DNA from 4 places in the Paenibacillus sp. 203 genome. Region 1 is predicted to be linked to each of the others. Evidence: riboswitches for the same ligand, from Rfam matches in the RefSeq annotation. Region 1 holds a riboswitch; each other region holds the start of a gene.
What was found. Region 1 has a riboswitch for cobalamin ahead of WA407_RS00905 (ABC transporter substrate-binding protein). Riboswitches for the same ligand answer to the same signal wherever they lie in the genome.
Positions count from the first base shown of each region.

Region 2: another riboswitch for cobalamin. It lies ahead of cobJ (precorrin-3B C(17)-methyltransferase); the one in region 1 lies ahead of WA407_RS00905 (ABC transporter substrate-binding protein).
Region 3: another riboswitch for cobalamin. It lies ahead of WA407_RS11185 (ABC transporter substrate-binding protein); the one in region 1 lies ahead of WA407_RS00905 (ABC transporter substrate-binding protein).
Region 4: another riboswitch for cobalamin. It lies ahead of metE (5-methyltetrahydropteroyltriglutamate--homocysteine S-methyltransferase); the one in region 1 lies ahead of WA407_RS00905 (ABC transporter substrate-binding protein).

Region 1 covers NZ_JAXCHD010000001.1:192,038-197,211, reverse strand. Annotated here, with positions in the region: gene nikB (nickel ABC transporter permease) at 1-885, opposite strand, end outside; gene WA407_RS00905 (ABC transporter substrate-binding protein) at 901-2,481, opposite strand; cobalamin riboswitch at 2,699-2,902, opposite strand; gene WA407_RS00900 (nucleobase:cation symporter-2 family protein) at 3,651-4,958, opposite strand; gene WA407_RS00895 (xanthine phosphoribosyltransferase) at 4,952-5,174, opposite strand, start outside.
Region 2 covers NZ_JAXCHD010000001.1:427,165-432,338, forward strand. Annotated here, with positions in the region: gene WA407_RS01975 (Ger(x)C family spore germination protein) at 1-10, shown strand, start outside; gene WA407_RS01980 (hypothetical protein) at 3-227, shown strand; gene WA407_RS01985 (GerAB/ArcD/ProY family transporter) at 271-1,425, shown strand; gene WA407_RS01990 (uroporphyrinogen-III synthase) at 1,527-2,378, shown strand; gene WA407_RS01995 (TIGR00730 family Rossman fold protein) at 2,584-3,138, shown strand; cobalamin riboswitch at 3,196-3,381, shown strand; gene cobJ (precorrin-3B C(17)-methyltransferase) at 3,692-5,174, shown strand, end outside.
Region 3 covers NZ_JAXCHD010000004.1:379,205-384,378, reverse strand. Annotated here, with positions in the region: gene WA407_RS11195 (ABC transporter ATP-binding protein) at 1-780, opposite strand, end outside; gene WA407_RS11190 (FecCD family ABC transporter permease) at 777-1,823, opposite strand; gene WA407_RS11185 (ABC transporter substrate-binding protein) at 1,820-2,827, opposite strand; cobalamin riboswitch at 3,036-3,229, opposite strand; gene WA407_RS11180 (histidine phosphatase family protein) at 3,352-4,110, opposite strand; gene cbiB (adenosylcobinamide-phosphate synthase CbiB) at 4,155-5,126, opposite strand; gene cobD (threonine-phosphate decarboxylase CobD) at 5,116-5,174, opposite strand, start outside.
Region 4 covers NZ_JAXCHD010000001.1:401,563-406,736, reverse strand. Annotated here, with positions in the region: gene WA407_RS01870 (anaerobic ribonucleoside triphosphate reductase) at 1-1,748, shown strand, start outside; gene nrdG (anaerobic ribonucleoside-triphosphate reductase activating protein) at 1,745-2,242, shown strand; cobalamin riboswitch at 2,426-2,621, shown strand; gene metE (5-methyltetrahydropteroyltriglutamate--homocysteine S-methyltransferase) at 2,783-5,101, shown strand.

The DNA of each region.
Region 1 (5,174 bases):
CACCAAACACTGAACTCCTACAATTAAAAATACGGCGAAAATAACATACCCCTGAATCACCGGATAATCTCGCTGTGTAATTGCATCTATAAAATACTTGCCCAACCCCGGCCATGAAAAAATGGTCTCTACGATGACATTACCTGCCAGCATAAATGATAGATTGGTACCTAGCAGTGTAATTATAGGCAGAACCGCATGCTTAAATATCTCAAAAAACAGGATATGCATACGGGAAAAGCCTCGAGCCTTCGCTGCTTTCACAAAATTCCGGTCACCCAGCTCCAGCATTTGAGCGCGCAGTACACGGGCTTGCACAGCTCCCAAACCTGCACCAAGAGTCAGCGCTGGGAGCACTAGATGTGTCCAGTCCTCTCTTCCCATGGATGGGAGCCAGCCCAAGCGAACGGAGAATAGATAGATCAACAGAAACCCAAGCCAAAAAGAGGGGATCGACGATCCCAGCAGGGCAAACAGCCTGCCCAGGCGATCCAGTGGACCGCTGATTTTTAGCGAGGCAGCCAGTCCCAACCCCAGCGTAAGCACCGTCATGACGGCAAAGCCCGCAGCAGCTAGCTCCACAGTAGCAGGCAGTCTGTTCCACAGTTCGGCTAGCACGGATTCCTTGGATACATACGAGGTGCCCCAATGCCCTGTGAACACATCCCGCAGCCAGTTCACATATTGAATATGAAACGGTTCGTTTAAGCCCAGTTCCTGCCGTAGCGTCGTCAACGCTTCCTCAGAGGCAGGGACATTATGCGCGGTGAGCAAAATGGTAGCAGGGTCACCAGGAGCCAGCCTCATCAGTACAAAAGTCAGCGTGGATACAACGAATACAATGATGAGCAGCTGCGCCACACGTTCCAGTATAAAACGAATCATAGGATACGCCGCTCGTTATTCCGCAATATCGGATTGCGCTGTAATGTAGTAATACTCGATCGGATGGGGTGTAAAACCCTCCACCCCTTTTTTCACACCAAACACATTGTCAGGATGCACAATGAACGACTGTGGCAAATCCGTATTGATGATATCCAGCGCTTGTAGTGTCACAGCATTACGCTGCGCTGTATCCTTCGCCAGCTTCAAGCTGTTAAGAATACTCTCCAGCGGTTTGGAACTATAACGGCTTACATTGGCTTCGCTTTGCGAAGAATAAAACATGTCCATAAAATATTGTGGCTCTCCTGTATGAGCAGTAAGCATACTGTACATAGCAAAATCCCAATCGTTTTTGGTCAACGCCTCGTCGATATTTTCCACCTTGCGAATCTTGACCTGAATTCCCTCTTTCAGCAATTGGCTTTGGATGACCTCAGCCATAACAGAGAGCTCAGGACGCTGAGGAAAAGTCAGCAGCGTAACCTCGAACGGCTTGCCTTGCTTAGTCCATGTCCCTTGGGCGTCCTTCTGCCAGCCATCCTTCGTTAACAGCTGATCCGCCGTTCCGTCCAGCGCTTTACGCTCAACTTTACCGAAGGGAAGAATGCTCGGGAACGGACTGCTTGCTTCCGTACCGAAGCCCCTCATGACGGCGCTCACAATCGATGTGCGTGGAATCAGGCTGTCCACCACCTTACGGTTCGCCGCATCCTTGAATACTGGGGATTCCATATTGTACACGAGCATATGGGTGCGCAAGGAGGGAGCCGACAGCACTTGTAGCCTGTCGTTCTTTTTCAGTACCTCTGCGTTATCAACCGGAATATCCGTCGCTACGTCCACCTCGCCGGATTGCAGCGCCATCAGGCGCGAATTCCCGTCCGTAATGAACTTCATCGTCGCTTCAGCCAATCGTGCCTTCTCGCCCCAATATCCGTCATAACGCTCTACGACCAAGGATTGGTCCTTGTTGAACGCTTTGATTTTAAAGGCGCCTGTCATCGCTGGGTAGCTCTGCTCATCCTTCATCGATGCCACATTCAGTACAATCGTCGATGGATCAGCTAGATTGGACACCAACGCCGCATTCGGCTGGTTTGTCGTAATCTTTAAGGCCAGCGGGCCGCTTACATCAATGGACTTCACATTCAGTAAATCCTTCGCCAGATGGCTTTTCTCGATAGAGCGTAGCAAAGATGCTTTTACACTTGCTGCATCCATACTTTTTCCATTATGAAAAGTGACTTTATCCTGCAAGCTGAACGTCCAAACTGTAGGACTATCCTGCTTCCACTCCTTTGCCAGCCAAGCCACAGGCTCCAGCTTTTCATTCAAACGTACCAGTGTCTCACCTGCACCGGATCGCATCACATCCCAGCTATTATCTCCGTGCGGATCAACACCTGACGGTTTCCATGTATACGCCATTACCAGCTTTTTACCTGTCGCTGTTTGTTGTGCTGACGCGTTCTCATCTTTGCCGGAGCTATTCGACGTCTTATTGCTAGTACATCCCGAAAGAGCCATAACTGCCAGCAGCAGCATCACCCCTGTACATATCAACCATGAGCGCCTGCTATGATTGCTAATCATTCGATGAATCCCCCTCTATCTTGTAAAATCATATAAACCTAACGCAAAACGCGAAAAAAGCATTCCGGACCACTTGATCAGCAGTCAGAAATGCTCCATTATAAAATGTCAAAACTCACCTCGAAGCCAACTCTAATAATATAGAAGGGATCAGATCGGTTTCAGACATTCCGTATGCAGCACGCCTAACCACCTCCCCAGCAATCCCGTGGGTCTAACAGTGATGTCAAAACAGGCAGGTCTCCTGACTCCAGGCGTATCTTTCAGGCCTTCCCGGTTCTTCACAGTTCCAGTGGCTGTTCTGAAAGCTCCAGTAGTATCCTACTGATGCCTGTATACAGTGGCGGGTCCGTGTCGGGATCTACCGAACTTCCCTTTTAAGTGAACACGCTCAACAACTATCCACATGGTCTCAATAAAACCCCATACACAGAGTCGTCCGGCTCACACCTGTTTTCTTCTATTATTTCTTTTCATTACGATTTAGGATTATCTTATTTTGTTGTCACAAGCTTGTCAATAAATGCTGTATAATAATTCAAATTTGAATGATATGGCGAGAATGAAGGTAATGGCTATTCATTGCGTGCACGAAATGAACGTGCTAAAATTAGGTATAGAGATAACCTTTGTGTCCGTATACTAAAAAGAGTCTTCGCCGCGCCAACGGCAAAGACTCTTAGGACTTGAAAGGCTGTGGATCACCACGGCGCGCTAAATACTTAGCTAAACCCACCGTTAGGCGCCTAACCTAATTACGCGGTGGGTTTTCGCTTGTCCGAAATTTCCGACGTAGCCAGCGATAAAGTTTACGAATACTAAACACCAGGCTTAGTAACGTAACCATCCAACGCAACACATCGTAGCACGACACAAGGTTCACCATCGGCTTCACCCCCTTTCGGGAAGCTGCACCGTGGTCCGAAAACATCCACCACTATTCAAAATCCATAATTTAGATTATACCATGCCCCTTCCTACCACTCTAGCAAATTCTTCTAGCTCATAAACTGGAAAACACACCAAATTAGAGCTACCCATTTCATCCCGCAGCTTTATCTATATGTCCCCAGGCGGCAAGGGTATCTACTATCTGGATAACTCCATGCCAAAAAGCCGGAAAAGAGGCATACGTCCTCTCTCCGGCTATCTTTATTTATTCCTAATCATCAAACCTTCTGTGGAACCTCCGAAACCGTCACGCTTTTGACCGATTCCCCTTGTTTTCTCGTCAAAACAATGTTCAAGACAATCGCAGTAATCGAACCCGAAACGATCCCATTTTGCAGCAGCATTTTGGCAAAGCTCGGCAGCTGGTCGAACATTTGTGGCAGAACGGCAGAGCCTAGGCCCACGGCAATACTGCATGCTGCGATCAGCAGATTGCTTTCCTTCCGCAGATCCACTTCTGACAAAATAGACATGCCTGATGCAGCAACCGAGCCAAACATGACGATCATCGCCCCGCCTAGCACAGCGTTAGGAATCACTGTCGTTAAGGCAGCCAGCTTAGGCAGCAAACCGAGAACAACCATGATCCCGCCCGCAGCAAAAATAACGTTCCGCGATTTGACGCGTGTGAGTGAGATCAGACCAACATTTTGCGAGAAAGCTGTATAAGGAAACGCATTAAAAATACCCCCAAGCATAATCGCAAGTCCTTCGGAACGCAGACCATTGACGATCTGCTTCTGTTCCACCTTCTGATCAATCGCTTTGCCTACTGCCAGATAAACGCCTGTAGACTCAACCATACTGACAATATTGACGATAATCATCGTACAAACTGCCATCATGCTAAACTCTGGCTTACCAAAATAAAACGGCTGCGCGACACTCACCCATGAGGCCTCCGCCACGGGTGCAAAATGCACCATTCCCATTCCATAAGCAACCACCGTACCCGCGAACAGACCAATAAGCACGGAAATCGAGCGCAAAAAGCCTTTTGCCAACCGATTCACAAGCAGAATAACCAGTAGTGTAACTAACGCCAACAGCAAATTACGTGGCTGTCCAAAATCCGAGCTGCCCTGGCCCCCTGCTACATTGTTCATCGCCACCGGAATAAGAGATAGACCGATAATCGTAACGACCGAACCCGTAACAACCGTCGGGAAAAAGCGTAGCAGCTTGCCATACAACGGTGCCGCTAATACCACAAATATACCGGACAAAATGATAGCACCGTACGCTGTCGCTAAATTTGAGGTCGAAGCAATCGCGATAATGGGCCCTACTGCCGTAAACGTACAGCCTAAAATGACAGGCAGTCTACTACCGAAAAAGCGTGTGCCCATAATCTGTAATAACGTAGCAATCCCGCAAGTGAACAAATCGGCAGCCACCAAATAAGCCATCTGGGCTGGCGTCAGGTGCAATGCTCCCCCTACAATTAGAGGTACAGCAATTGCTCCAGCGTACATGGCCATGACATGCTGAAAGCCCAGCGCGAATAACTTTTGTTTACTTAACATCCCACATTCTCCTTAACGGGAGGAATCACCGCTCCAGCTTCCTCTATAAAATGAACCTCGCCCGGTGCCATGGAAGCGATACGCGCAAGAGAGCGCACAGCAATGCCTCTTTGCTCCAACAGTCCACGACCTTCCTGGAAGCTCTTCTCAATTACACAGCCAACCCCGGCCAGCTCCGCTCCTGCTTCCTTCACAATATCCGTAAGTCCAACCAAG
Region 2 (5,174 bases), 240 kb from region 1:
GAATGAATAAAGTATTTCTGTTACCTTTGGTGCTGGTTATGCTCTTCATGTATCTGATGGACCGTAAAAATATTCACAATGCACCAGCCATCAATCGCTGGGTCTCCCGCGTACTGTATGTTATTAGCATTGGTATCTGGATTTACGGAACATCAACGAAGAGCACCGTTTATGTGGCTACATGGCTGACCCGTTTTATTGACTTGTGGCTCCCCCCTACGTTGTAAATCGTGTAATGGATGCCTGCGGGCAAAAGGAGGATGTACCTGCATGAAACAGTTCACAACCAGACAAATTGTGCTGCTTGGTGTATTGATGGAGGTCGGTATTACCCTTATACATGCTCCGGCGCAGGCAGCGGATCACGCGAATCAGCATGCTTACTGGACCTGTATAATTGCGGCTATCGTGCTATGCTTGCCGATCTGGGCGATGTTGAAACTTAAACGCCGGTTCCCTGATCAGGATCTGATGCAGGCGATGGTGAGCTCTCACCCTGTGCTGGGCCGTGTGCTGCTTGCAATCTACCTTATTTTATTCCTGATCATCTTTGCACGGGATTTGAGGATTATTACGGATCTGGTGGAGGTGGTGCTTTTGCCGCTGACTCCGATTGTGGTCACTTCTCTTATTGTGCTGTTGACTCTGGTATTTATGGCTAAAGGTGGAATAAGCACCATCGTGAATATGACCGAGAATTTTATACCGCTGTTGATTGTGACGCTGTTGACTATGCCTCTTTTTTTTGGGCGTAATATGGATTTTTCGATGCTGAGACCCTACTTACATCCAGAAGTAGAGGGAGTAATCAAGGGGAGTTGGCGCATGCTGGGTTATATGGCCGATATTATGATAGTCCCCTTTGTGATTTCTGGGAAGAGCTATAATGGGCGTAGTGCGTGGTTTGGGCATTTGCTCGGAACCGCTTTTCTGACCATGCTGGTGCTGCTATCCGAGTTGGTTATTGGTGTTCCTATCTTGTCACGGCTATTTTATCCATCGTATGAACTGGTGCGTCAATTGCAGCTAACAGACTTTCTGGATCGGTTCGATTTGTTCGTGGCAGTACTGACCGTACCGACCTTTCTTACGAAGATTGGGGTTGATCTGTACGTTACCAGTTTGGCGGTAAAACGGATGTTTGCCCAAGCCTGGGGGAGCCTGATGGTTTGGCCCGTAGGTTTGTTAGGCTATGTCTGTTCGTTTATGCTGTTCTCCAACATTGTGCAAATTTATGAGTTCAGCCGGGAGTGGACCGCGGTAATAATCATTTTTTTTGTACTTATGCCCTTGGTGCTATGGATGTTGCTCCGACCCAAATCTAAAGAAAAAGACGACGGTGAGCATTCATCTAGTGGGGAGCGGGATAGTAGTAGTCAGAAAGAAAGCCAGCATGGAGGCAGAACAGAACACGGCCGCTTATAAGATTACTGTATTCATCGGAAAAGTAATTCTTATTTGTCTTTTACCCCTCTGATTGTATACTTGGTAGAAAGAAATACGACTTCTACAAGGGAGGCAACAGAATGGCACAACGCATGGCAGGTAAGAGAGTCGCTCTTGCGGGTCCCCGTAAAGCAGAAGAAATGGCGCTGCTAGTTGTGAAGATGGGGGGTGAGCCAGTACAACGTCCGGCTCAGGGCACGGTTTTTCTGGATGATATCGAGCTGCGCAACGCTGTTGTATCGTGGGTGAAGAACCCTCCGGACTGGTACATCTTCACGACAGGTATGGGGCTGGATGCCTTGTTCGATATGGCAGAGGATATGGGCGTGGCTGAGCAGATTATGGAGCTTCTACAATCTTCCAACATTGCAGCGCGGGGCTACAAGACGGTCAATGGACTCAAAAAGCGTGGCTTTACGCCAGTAGTACGAGACGAGGACGGAAGTTTGATCGGATTGACAGGAGCTTTCGCCCCATACGATCTGAAGGGGAAAGAAGTATTGTTGCAACTGCATGGCGATCCAGCCCCACGGTTGGTAAAATGGCTGGACGAGCAGGGGGCAGTGACCCGCCAGGTACTTCCTTATAAGCATATCCCACCTGAGGAAGCAAAATTGCAGGCGTTACTGGAGGATGTTATCCATCGTAATGTTGATGCTGTTACGTTCACGAGTGGTCCGCAAATCCGATTTTTAGCCCAATATGCGAGAGAGCAAAATCGAATCGAGGATTTACTGGAAGCTTTCCGCGAGGATGTGATTGCTGTATCAGTAGGGAAGGTGACTGCGCAGTCCATTGTGGAAGAGGGGATTGAACGAGTCGTGTTTCCAACCGAAGAGCGCATGGGCGCGATGATGGTGGAGCTTGGCAAATATTTTGAGCATAACGATTCGGTGCATGGCTGTGGTCTGAAGATCGTGAATGGTCATTGAAATGAGATAGAATTATAAATATAGTATGCTAAAAATGAACTTATATTTTTGGATAAAGCGTAAAATAAAGATAAGGGCCTGCGAGGTCTTTATCTTTTTTTTATTGGACATGCATCGACAAAGATTTTTGTTATAGCGAAAATATTTAGCTAATATAATGAATAAGTTTCGATGCATGATACTTAGGACAGGAGCTGAGACGTTAATGAATTCTATTTGTGTATTTGCCGGGTCCAGACCTGGACATTCATCGGTATATGTTGAAGCGGCAGGCAAGCTGGGAGAAGCCATGGCTCGCCATCATATCCGTCTGATCTACGGTGGCTCCAGTAGGGGGCTGATGGGTCAGGTTGCGGATGGCATGCTGGCGGGTGACGGTCAGGTCACTGGCATTATGCCCACCCTGTTATTTGATGCAGAGATCATTCATCGGGGAGTTACCGAATTTATTGAAGTAGCGAGCATGCATGAGCGTAAAGCGGCAATGAGCGAGATGGCCGATGCGTTTATAGCCCTTCCGGGTGGCTTGGGAACCTTTGAGGAGCTGTTCGAGGTATTGTGCTGGGCTCAAATCGGCATTCATCGCAAGCCGATTGGGCTGCTGAATGTGAATGGATATTTTGACCCGTTAGTAGAAATGGTGCGCCATAGCGTGCAAGAGGGGTTTACCGGGGCTGAGCATCCAGCGTTATTAAGTATCTCTGCGGACCCGGATGAATTGCTACATATGTTAAAAAATAAAGCAGAGAACTTGAAATAAAGCGTTTTTCGTGCTTGCACAACTGATTGAGGCAAGGTTATGATAAGACCCATAATCAAATAGCGGACAGACAAGGTGCCTTTGCGGTTGAGCAAAGGGTAACAGGGAATCGGGTGCAAATCCCGAGCGGTCCCGCCACTGTAAGGAAGAGGATTTTTTTAAATGGTCACTCGTGAAAAACGGGGAAGACGAAAGAATCTGTTGATGCCAAGCCAGGAGACCTACCTTGATCTGTATGCACCGTTAACCTTCGCGGAGAGGATGGGTGTACGAAATCAGGAAATCAGGCACACGTTGCTTTTTCCATGTTGGTTAGAGGTTTGCGTGGATATGAACGTGCAGCAGCGTTTGAAGCGTAAACAGACAGGTGGAAAACAACGGCAGGCTGGAGGAAGACAAATAGTGTCTTCTTACGCTGTTTGTTCGTCTGATGAGAGATACGTACATAGAAACCCCATCCGGGCAGGATGGGGTTTTTTGAGTTACAGGATGTCCATAAATCATTGAAATAGATAGGATAGCTGCCCTGAAAAGGATGAATAGGAGGAGCACGATGAGCCCATTAGGAAAATTGTTGGTGATTGGATTTGGACCAGGAGATATGGAACATATCACAAAACGGGCGCTGGATGCGCTGGCCGAAAGTGAGGTCATTATCGGCTACAATACCTACGTTGATTTGATCCGTCCGTTGTTGAACGGACAGGAGATTGTACGCACAGGGATGACAGAGGAAGTGAGCCGTGCGCAGGAGGCGGTTCGCCAAGCAGAGATGGGCAAGAAGGTAGCTGTCATTTCCAGTGGAGATGCAGGAGTCTATGGTATGGCAGGGCTGGTGTACGAAGTGCTGATGCAAAAAGGCTGGCGACGCGAGGACGGGGTTGAGGTAGAAGTCGTGCCAGGGATCTCTGCTATTCAGTCCTGTGCTTCACTGTTGGGCGCGCCAGTTATGCATGATGCTTGCACGATCAGTCTGAGTGATCATCTGACCCCATGGGAAACGATTGTGAAGCGCGTAGAAGCAGCGGCTTCTGCCGATTTTGTGATTGCATTATATAATCCGCGCAGTGGCCGACGTACCCGCCAGATTGTGGAGACGCAGTCCATTTTGCTGCGTTACCGCGATCCGCAAACTCCAGTTGGGTTGGTGAAAAGTGCTTATCGTGAACGTCAGCAAGTTATTGTCACGACGCTGGAAGATATGCTGAATCATGACATCGGGATGCTGACAACTGTAATCATCGGTAATTCCTCGACAACGGTGTATGACGGCTTGATCGTGACTCCGCGCGGATATCAGCGCAAATACACGCTGGATGCGACCGAGCAAGCGCTCAAGCCGCATCAGCGTCTCCGTACGGAAGCGGAGCCGTGGTCGCTGGGCGCGCAAGAGGCCGCACCGCAGGCAGGCGCAGCCCCGACTACGCTCGCTGGTCCCTCCGCGAGCGGCGCTGCGATTGCGACGCAGGCACGCCCGCAAGCGATGGCTGCCGTGCAGGCAACGACCGCTGTGCAAACCGGCGCAGCAACCCCGGCATCGCTGGCGGCAGAGGCACTAAGCCGCCTCGCTGTTGGCGGCAAGCTGCCTGACGCAGCCAACGCTCGCTGGAGCGGGCAAGCGCCTACCGCCGAGAGCACCGCAAGAACGTCAGCGGTGGCCGGAGCGGGGGCTACGGCCGGGATGGCGACAGGCGGCTTTGGCAAGCCTGCGCTGTTTGAGGTGGGCGTTTCCCCGGGTGTGGGAAACAAGAAGTTCACCGCTCGCCAGATGGCAATGCTCGCCGAGGTAGCGGGTGATGACGGCGAGCTGGAGTACACGCCGGATCATCAGATCGTGCTGCGTGTGCCGTGCGCAGACCCCGAGGAACTGGTCGGACGACTGCGGGATGAACGATTCATTGTCATGCCGATCGGCGATGTGTTTAAGGTGAAGGCGTGCGACTTCTGCAATATGGAGAAGGATGACGCTGTGCCTGTGGCTGAACATCTACAGGTTGTACTTGGCGGATTACAGGCACCCAAGGAAACGAGCATTG
Region 3 (5,174 bases), on a different contig from region 1:
ATCAGGATGCGGAAGCATCACAGGCTCAACACCGTATACTCGTCGAATCCGATCCTCGGTTAATAACTTCGATGAAGCTCCCAATCCTTCAACCATTCCATCCTTGAGTACAAGCAAATCTTCGCAAAATTGGGCTGTCAAGTTAAGATCATGCAAGACCGCAATGATCGTCACACCCGTTTCTTGGCGCCAATCTGCCAGCAGTTCCATAAATTCAAGCTGATAGCGCAAGTCCAGATAGGTCGTAGGCTCGTCCAGCAGCAATATTCGTGGCTCCTGCACCATTACTTTTGCCAAAGCTACACGCTGTCGCTGTCCCCCACTCAAGCGGTCCAATGCTCTGTCCGCCAACGTGGTAAGACCTAATCGCTCCAGCACGCGATCTGTGATCGCCTCCACATCAACACCCTTTTCCCTGCCTAACCAGTCCTGATGAGGAAAACGTCCCATTTCTACGACTTCCCTGACGGTGTATCCCACCGGAGGAAGCCCTTCCTGTTGGAGTACGGCTATGAGTCGGGAAAGCTCTTTTCTGCTGTAGCTACCGACCTTTTTGCCATAGATATGAACGTTTCCCGAAGTTGGCTGATCTACACCCGAAAGCAGATGCAGCAAGGTCGATTTTCCACTGCCGTTCGGACCAATAATCCCCCACCAAGTTCCTTCGTCGACGCTCCAGCTTATATTCTTTAACGCATGGAACTCTCCATAGGCACGTGTCAGACCCGCTACCTCTAATGCCCGATCACGCACTTTCTGTGATTCACTTTGTTCTGTCACAGCAGTTCCCCCCTGCGCAGCTTCTTGTTCCGATACAGGAGATATGCGAAGAACGGTGCCCCAACAAAGGCCGTCATCACGCCCAGAGGAATTTCCGTGGGGGCTAACAACGTGCGAGCCGCCGTATCTGCCCAAGCCATAAAAATGGCTCCACCGAGCGCAGATAATGGAACAATCATCCGGTAATCAGGACCTGTCACCAGACGAATGATATGCGGTACAACAAGTCCCACAAAGCCAATCACTCCACATACCGAGACAGCGGCAGCTGTCAGCAGCGTGGAAATGATCAGGACAGATAGCTTCGTCGCATCTACATGAACTCCCATGTGAGCCGCCTGACGTTCACCCAAAGCCAAAATATTCAGCACCCGTGCCCGGTTCCATAGAAATACCAGTCCTATGACCACATAAGGTAAAAGGATTCCTGTATATGACCAACCGCGCAGACTAAGACTTCCCATCGTCCAGTACAATATTTCATTGACCGTCTCCTTCGACATGGCTGTCAGAAAGGAAACAACCGCTCCCAGAAAGGATTGCATCACCACACCCGACAAAATGAGACTTTGTGTCGGAATTTTTCCACCTTCCCGTGCCAACGTCAGCACCATCCACAGCGTCAGCATTCCGGTCGTAAATGCCACTAGCGGCAGCGTCCATATGCCAACAAATGAAAATTGAAGGCCCCAATAGATCAGTACTGCCGCTCCTACCGAAGCCCCCGAGGATACCCCCAGTGTATACGGATCAGCCAAAGGATTACGCAGCACACCCTGAAATCCGGCTCCCGCCAGCGCCAGCGCTGCTCCTACCAACATTCCCAGTAACACTCGTGGCAATCTGACCTTCAAAATAATCTGCTCTGAGGATGTATTCCAATCCGGTGTAAACGTATCGCCTAACCACGGAAGGTGGTTAACCAGAATGCCCGTGATCTGGCTGACCGGAAGCTTGGCCGAGCCGATGCCAAGACAGAGCAGCAGCGTCAGCAACAGCAGGACAAGACCTGTCCCTCCAAAGCCGATCAGTTTACGGTTCATTTGAAAATTTCAGGATACACGCCCTTGGCCACTTCCTTGAGACCTTCCGTTACGCGTGGACCCGGACGACTGATCAAATTATCATCCACGGCAAACACCCGGTTGTGGCGAACAGCCGATATTTGATCCCATCCACTGCGAGCTTTAATGATTTCGCCGAGCGTTTGGCCAGTTTTGTCGTCCTTGACACTTTTGCTGTACAAAATCACGTCAGGGTTCGCAGCAATAATATTTTCTTCACTAATTTGGTACCACCCCTTCTGCGTGGCACCTACATTTTCGCCGCCCGCCAACGTAATCAGCTCGTCCATAAACTCGCCTTTACCAACTGTCCAGCCTGGTGAAAACTCGACGTATACCCGCAGCTTCTGCCCTTTACCGATATTTTTAACTCCTTCTTTCACTTCCGCTACATCTGCTCTCATCTTGTCAGTCACCGCTCTCGCTTCTTTCTGATGATCGGTGATTTTTCCATACAATTCGATGTTAGCTATGACATCTTCAACTGTCTTCGGTTCCGTTTTAAAAATCATAATTCCCATGTCGCGCAGCTTGGTCGTAGCCTGTTCACTAAGTGATATCCCTGCAAAAACGACTTCCGAGTTAGCAGCAATGATCGCCTCTTCGTTCGGTTTCATAATACCGCCTACTTTAGGCTTTTTCGTAGCTGCTTCCGGGTAATCAGAGTAGTCGGAGACGCCAACTATTTCCTTATCCAGTCCGATGGCGAACAGCGCCTCGGTTTCTGCCGGGGAGACGGAAACGATTTTATCCGGCGCTTTTTTGAATGTAAATTCCTGTCCTGTTGCATCCTTAACTGTGAGTGGGTAAACTGTTTTGCCCGGAGGCTCTTGTGCGGTTACGGTCTTTCCCGGCTGCTGTGCAGAAGTCTGATTCTCTTTATTTTCAGCATTTTTCCCATTAGCGCCACATGCACTCAGCACAACTGCCAAAATCAGAACCAATAAACCTGTTGTCCAAACCTTTATTTTTTTTCCTGCCATGATTTGCACCCCTTCATAAAAAAATCGTTAAGAGCGTTACTTGAGCATCATCAGATATCTTCTAAATCCAGCCTTCTTTTCCTATCAAAAAACCCCCGCATCCTTATATCAGGACACAGGGGTCACGTTAGCGCAGATCGTGCGCAGGCGGCAGCTTCTTTCCGCACGGACAGTCACTGCGAACACGTCATCCTTTCCTCGAAGGATTATGGTGACAGGCGGACGGGCAGGTATCCTGACTTATGGTAAGATGCATGTCCTGAAATTCCTTCATATGCTTAGTAGCACATAAAGCAGGACTAACGGGCATGCTTCCATTTACAGTGGCGGGACCGCGCCGGACTTACACCGACTTCCCTTTTAACAGCGCAGGCAAGGGAAACCATAGTTTCATCACACTGCGCCGACCTCGTCTGCTGGATATTTGATGTAGTGGTAGTCAAGCCGTTCTTTTACTTGATGATTATAGGTTAAAATGAGGCGGCTTACAACCCAAACAGCCTCTTTATCCACTGGTGTCTAACCTAATGAGGGAGCATTTCGGCTATGTAATTGTGCGGTCCTGCCAGCCTCAATTGAATCCTAAATGCTTCTCCCGGCTTCGGATTCAGACTCCAAAAATCATGGCCCGGTATCAGCATACAAGCTAACTGACGAATTACGCCACCATGCGTAACGACCAAAACAGAGAGCGGCCCAGCAGTCAAATCCATGGGTCGAACTTCCATAGCAACACGCCATTCATACAGAGAGTCAAGAAATTTCCGCAAACGATTCACAAAATCTGTCCAAGACTCTCCTCCAGGAGGGGTTATCCGTTGCGGCTCATCAATCCAAGCGCGATACAATGACACATCCTTGAGCATGTCATACGTTTTTCCATCCCACTCGCCAAAATGAAGCTCTCGCAGACGTGGTTCCATCATAGGAGACATAGTGGATAGGGAACCTCCAGACGTCAATTCTGACTCCGGCACAATGATCTGCAAGGTCTGGCAACATCGCATTAAATCGCTGCAATAGATTCGAGCAAAGGACTGCCCCTGCAATTCTTCTTGCAAAGGCTTTAATTCTTGTTCTGCTCCTGGTAGCAAACCTAAGTCGGAGTGTCCCATATATCGACGTTCCTTATTCCATAAGGTTGTGCCGTGACGAACTAACACGAGCTCCATGTCCCAATGCAGATCTTCTTTAGCATCATACGGCACCTTATCCTCCTGTGAGTTCGGACTTTGTACGTATTCTACCGTCCTTTTTGCTGCTATATCTTGTTTCAAGATCATGTCACTTCCTGCTCGATCATTATTCAGTGTGTCACGCCTCACCCTCACCGCACCCATCCCAAGGCAAAACAACCTGCGGCTCCTAACAAACACAATCCTACGAACATACTGGACACGGCGAACATCAGCTGGATTGTATACCGTATATCTTTCGACTCTAGCGGTCGTATCCAATCGCCCATGTATGCACGAAAAGAGCGTACGCCATGATACACATTATAGCCTCCAAGACGAATCCCCAGTGCTCCAGCAACAGCTGATTCCGGGAAGCCACTGTTCGGGCTTGGGTGCAGACGAGCATCTCGCTTGACTGTGCGCCAGCTTCTAGCAGCATCTCGCTTGTATATCCACGCCGCTACCACAAGCATTGCCGCTGTCAGGCGTGCCGGAATGTAGTTAGCCACATCATCCAGACGTGCTGAAGCCCAGCCTAAATGCAGATACTTTTCATTTTTATAGCCAACCATGGAATCTAGCGTATTCACAGCACGATAAGCCAGCGCCAAGGGTGCTCCCCCGATCAGGGCATAAAAAAGCGGGGAAATAATCGCATCCACGATATTTTCAGCGACCGTTTCAACCGTACCGCGTACAATCTCAGGTTCATCAAGCTGTTGCGTATCCCGCCCGACAATCATGCCTAGCTCCCGCCGTGCCGCAGCCAGGTCATCCGCCTGCAACGCTCGATATACTGCCATTCCTGCATCCTTTAGTCCTTTGGAAGCAATCGTGGTCGCAATCAGCACCATTTCTGCGCCGACAGATAACCACGGATGAATCCAGGCAAGCAAGTGCAACAGCGCCCAGGCGAGCGCAAAGGAGCCTCCCGCCACAATGAGCGGAAGCAGTATACCCGCACGTTTCAGCCCCCGATCACTGCGGACCTGGCGACGAATCGCTTTTTCCAATGCTGAAATGGCATGTCCCATACCGATGACTGGATGCGGCAACCACCTCGGATCACCGATCAGCCTGTCCAAAAGGTAAGCTGCCAGGATAATCAAGCTAACTGTCACGCCGCTGCTCCTCCTCCAGCACTTCACCCAATACAGACAGCAGCCTGT
Region 4 (5,174 bases), 210 kb from region 1:
GGTATGTATATGTTCACGATTTGGACCAATATGCACTCGGAACTACAAATTGTATCTTTATCCCTTTTGGTCGTTTACTGCGAGACGGCTTCAATACAGGCAACGGCTCTGTGCGCACACCGCAAACGATTATGTCTGCTATGGCACTAGTCGCCATCATATTCCAGTCTCAGCAAAACAGCCAATTCGGAGGTGTCTCTGCCAATAAAATCGATTGGGACCTTGCCCCATACGTTGCCCGGTCCTTCCGCAAGCATCTGCGCAAGGGACTCCGGTTGTTCGAGGAAGAGATAGAATCCAGTCTGTCTGAAGACGAACTACATATGGCCAATCCCCATTTGCAAGAAGTCTGCCCTCGTTCCTACGCATTCGCACGCGAAGAAACGGAAACGGAAACCCGGCAGGCTGCTGAATCGCTCATTCATAACCTGAACACCATGAGCAGTCGGGCGGGGGGACAGATTCCATTCACTTCACTGAATTACGGAATGTGCACGTCTGCTGAGGGACGGCTTGTTACTCAATCGCTGCTGGAGGCCACTATTCGCGGCTTGGGCAGCGGGGAAACTCCTATTTTTCCACAACATATTTTCCAATGTAAAGAGGGAATCAACCAGGCAGAAGGCGACATCAATTATGATTTGTTCTTACGGGCGGTAGAATGCTCTAGTAGACGGATGTATCCCAATTTTGTGAATGTGGATGCCACCTTCAACCTGCCTTTTTACCGTGCTGATGATCCAGATACCATTATAGCGACAATGGGTTGCCGTACCCGCACCATTTCTGACCGTTTCGGTAGAAACCGGCAGAGTGGCAAGGGGAATCTCTCCTTCAATACCATTAATCTGGTGCGACTTGGCATTGAGTATGGTATTTGCACAGGCAAACGCCTGACACCTGACCGTGATCGCTTTGATGCGAGACTAGAAGAAGTTATGCGCATTGCGGTAGATGGCCTAATTCATCGTTATCAAATCCAGACCAGCCAACCGGCCAAAGCCTCGGACTTTATGATGCGCGAAGGGGTATGGGAAGGTGGAGAACAACTGGCACCAGATGATAAGGTGGGAAGTGTACTAAAGCACGGTACGCTTTCGATCGGGTTCATCGGGCTGGCTGAGTGCATGAAGGCACTATACGGGAAACATCACGGGGAGGATGATTTCGTATACCGCGAGGCACAGCGAATCATCACTTCCATGCGCGTGTATTGCGATCGAATGAGTGAGTACCACAATTTAAATATTACATTGTTCGCTACGCCTGCCGAAGGTCTGTCGGGCAAGTTCACATTGCTGGATCAACGTGATTTCGGGATTATTCCTGAGGTAAATGATCGAGAATATTACACGAATTCTTTTCATATTCCCGTGTATTACACGCTCCCGGCTGCTCGTAAAATCAGCTTGGAAGCTCCGTTCCATAACCTATGCAACGCTGGTGCGATTTCATACATTGAGCTGGACGGTAATGCGCGGAATAACCCGGATGCGTTTCTTAAAATTGTTCAGTATGCGCTGCATCAGAACATCGGCTACTTCTCCATCAACCATCCGGTGGATCGTTGTACGGAATGTGGTTATGAAGGGATTATCGGGACAAGCTGCCCCCAATGTGGCACAGATGAGGAGCACACACACTTTCAGCGCTTACGTCGGGTAACCGGATATCTGACAGGAGATTATACCGTTCGCTTTAATGCCGCAAAACAGGCAGAAGTTCGAGACCGGGTGAAACATAAGTGAATTTGTGTGGCTACATTCCGGAATCTCTGAACGAAGGATACGGCCTGCGCACCGTCGTGTTCATTAGCGGTTGCCGTCATGCCTGTCCTGGATGCTTTAATCCAGAGTCATGGAGCTTCCGTGCAGGCGAGCCATTCACCCCCCAACGACAACAGGAGGTCATTCGTGACATCATGGAAAATCCGTTGTTGGACGGACTGACTCTCTGCGGGGGAGACCCGTTTTTCTCAGCAGCAGAATGCTCGCAATTTGTGCGTGACTTCCGCGAGGCCTGTCCCGACCGAACCGTGTGGGCTTACACTGGCTTTGTCTATGAAGATCTACTCACAGATCCGGAGCGACAGGAACTGGCGCTTTTGTGCGATGTGATTGTGGATGGTCGTTTTGTAGAACAGCAAAAGGACCTGACCCTTCCCTTCCGGGGCAGTCGCAACCAGCGTCTGGTAGATGTGAAAGCCAGTATTCAGGCAGGCTATACCGTTTCATTGACATAAGGCGATGCTTACCCAGCAAGCAAGATGCTATATCTAATCTAAGACAAGCCCCCATCATGGGTAAGGCTTGTCTTTTTTTCATATAGCTAACAGATTCCATTGGAGTTTCTATTGCGCATCCTGTAAGTTTCACTTATGATGGTGAACAAGTATACGAGTGCATAATTATTCGTCATACCTTAACCGCATAGCTTGGAGATAGGTGTCTGTTCTATTCAGATCAGGCTTAAAAGGGAAGCCGGTGCAAATCCGGCACGGTCCCGCCACTGTAAACGGGGAACTTTCAGCTGTTCATATATCCACTGGTCCACAGACCGGGAAGGAATGCTGAGCGTCATGATCCGTAAGTCAGGAGACCTGCCTATTTTAACAACATCGCAAGTACCTACGGAAGATAGGGAGGTGTTAAGAGCAGTCGCCGTATTTTTGATTTTTTAATCACGGAGGCATTCTTTCCCCTACTTATTTTTAACCTTGGGGGGAAGAATGCCTTTTTTGGTACGTAAAAATAAAACAGCTACCCGCTAGGAGGAAAAGTACATGTCCATTATTGAATGGCCTGAATTGTCCGGCTTAATTAGCAGTAATCTGGGATATCCGCGTATCGGCGAAAATCGGGAATGGAAGAAAGCACTGGAACGCTTCTGGAACGGCAGCATTAACGAAAGCGAACTGCAGACGGAAATGAAAAAATTACGGTTGGAGCATCTGAGCAAGCAACGCGATAAGGGGATTGATCGCATTCCTGTCGGAGACTTCTCCTATTACGATCACATGCTGGATACATCTGTGATGTTCGGTCTAGTACCTGAACGGTTCAACTATCGTCCCGCAGGTCCGATTCCTCTGTCCGTGTACTTCGGGATCGCTCGCGGTCAGAAGGGAGCAACCGCCAGTGAAATGACCAAATGGATGAATACCAATTATCACTACATCGTTCCCGAATTGGCAAATGCAGTCCCGGTATTCACTGAAAATAAACCCTTACAGGCTTATCGTGAAGCAAAACAGGAACTAGGCATTGAGGGTAAACCGGTTCTCATCGGCCCTTATTCATTCGTTACCCTTTCCAAAGGCTATGATCGTAAGGAGCTTGCCTCTATTATAAGAACCTTCCTGCCTTTATACACCCGTGTCCTGTCTGAGCTAGCAGCAGAAGGTGTTCAGTGGGTACAAATCGATGAACCTGTCCTGACCACCTCATTCCCAGTAGAGGATCTGGACATTATTCAAGAAGTCTATGAAGCTTTGACCCAAGCTGCGCCCTCCTTAAATATAATGCTGCAAACCTACTTTGGCAGCCTAGATCATTATGAGCGTCTGTCCGCACTTCCGGTACAGGGGCTGGGTCTTGATTTTGTGTATGATGGTGGCGAAAATCTTCAGCATATATTGCAGCATGGCTTTCCTAAAGGAAAAACGCTGGGCGCTGGTGTCATTGACGGACGCAATATATGGCGCAGCGACCTGAACGCTGTAGCTGCACTGCTGGGTCAGTTAGCAGAACAGACCACTGCCGAGCAGCTTATCGTACAGCCATCATGCAGTCTGCTGCATGTGCCAGTCAGCCTGGAGGCAGAGCACAAGCTGGACAAGGAGCTGGTGCAAGCGCTGGCCTTTGCTGATGAAAAGCTAGAGGAAATCGCCATCCTGACAGCTGCACTTGGCAAACACGATCCATCCGCACTCACCAAGCTTGGACAAAGTGCAGATGCGGTAGCCCGTTTCAACAGTTCAGCGGCACGCGTACAGACAACTGCCGATCTGGCCGACCTGTTGGCCAAAGAGCCTCTGTCACGCAGCGTTCCTTTCGCCGAGCGTCGTGAGATTCAGCAAAATAAGCTGAAGTTGCCTCCACTGCCTACGACGACCATTGGTAGCTTCCCGCAGACCGCCGAGATCCGCAAGGCCCGCCTGCACTATCGCAAAGGAGAATGGTCTGCCGAGCAATATCGAACGTTCATCCAACAGCAAATTAAGGAATGGATTGATATCCAAGAGGACATTGGCATTGACGTGCTTGTACATGGGGAATTTGAGCGGACCGACATGGTTGAATTTTTTGGCGAAAAGCTGAACGGCTTTGCTTTTACGCAAAACGGATGGGTGCAGTCCTACGGCTCCCGCTGTGTCAAACCGCCGATTATATACGGAGACGTTTCCTTCGATCAGCCCATGACCGTGGAAGAAACGGCATTCGCCCAATCGTTAACTTCCAAGCCTGTTAAGGGAATGCTTACGGGTCCTGTTACCATTTTGAACTGGTCTTTCGAACGTAATGACATTCCACGTAGTCAAGTTGCTTTACAGTTGGCTCTGGCATTACGGGCAGAGGTAGAGGCACTGGAACAAGCGGGCATCGGCATGATTCAGGTCGATGAGCCTGCAATTCGTGAAGGGCTTCCGCTGAAAAAAGAACAGCAGCAAGCCTATCTGGATTGGGCGGTTCAAGCCTTCCTTGTGACCACGGCCACCGTAGAGCCAGCGACCCAAATCCATACGCATATGTGCTATTCCGAATTTCAGCATATGATTCAGTCCATCTCCGATATGGATGCCGACGTTATATCTATTGAAACCTCGCGAAGCCACGGAGAACTGATTGTCAGCTTTGAAGATCAGGTATACAACAAAGGCATCGGTCTGGGCGTGTACGATATCCACAGCCCGCGCATCCCCGATGTATCTGAAATGCTAAGCATGATCCAGCGTGCCTTGCGCGTACTGCCATCAGATTTGTTCTGGGTTAATCCGGATTGTGGTCTGAAAACCCGCACCAAAGAGGAATCTGTCGCCGCCTTGCGACAAATGGTACAAGCGGCTCAAGCAGCCCGGGCTGCATTGGCTGTATCTAACTAATTTTTTTATCGTATCCAATCGCGCCATCATTTTCGCCTTATCCTATTCCCCTTTCCGACCTTTTTGCTAAAAG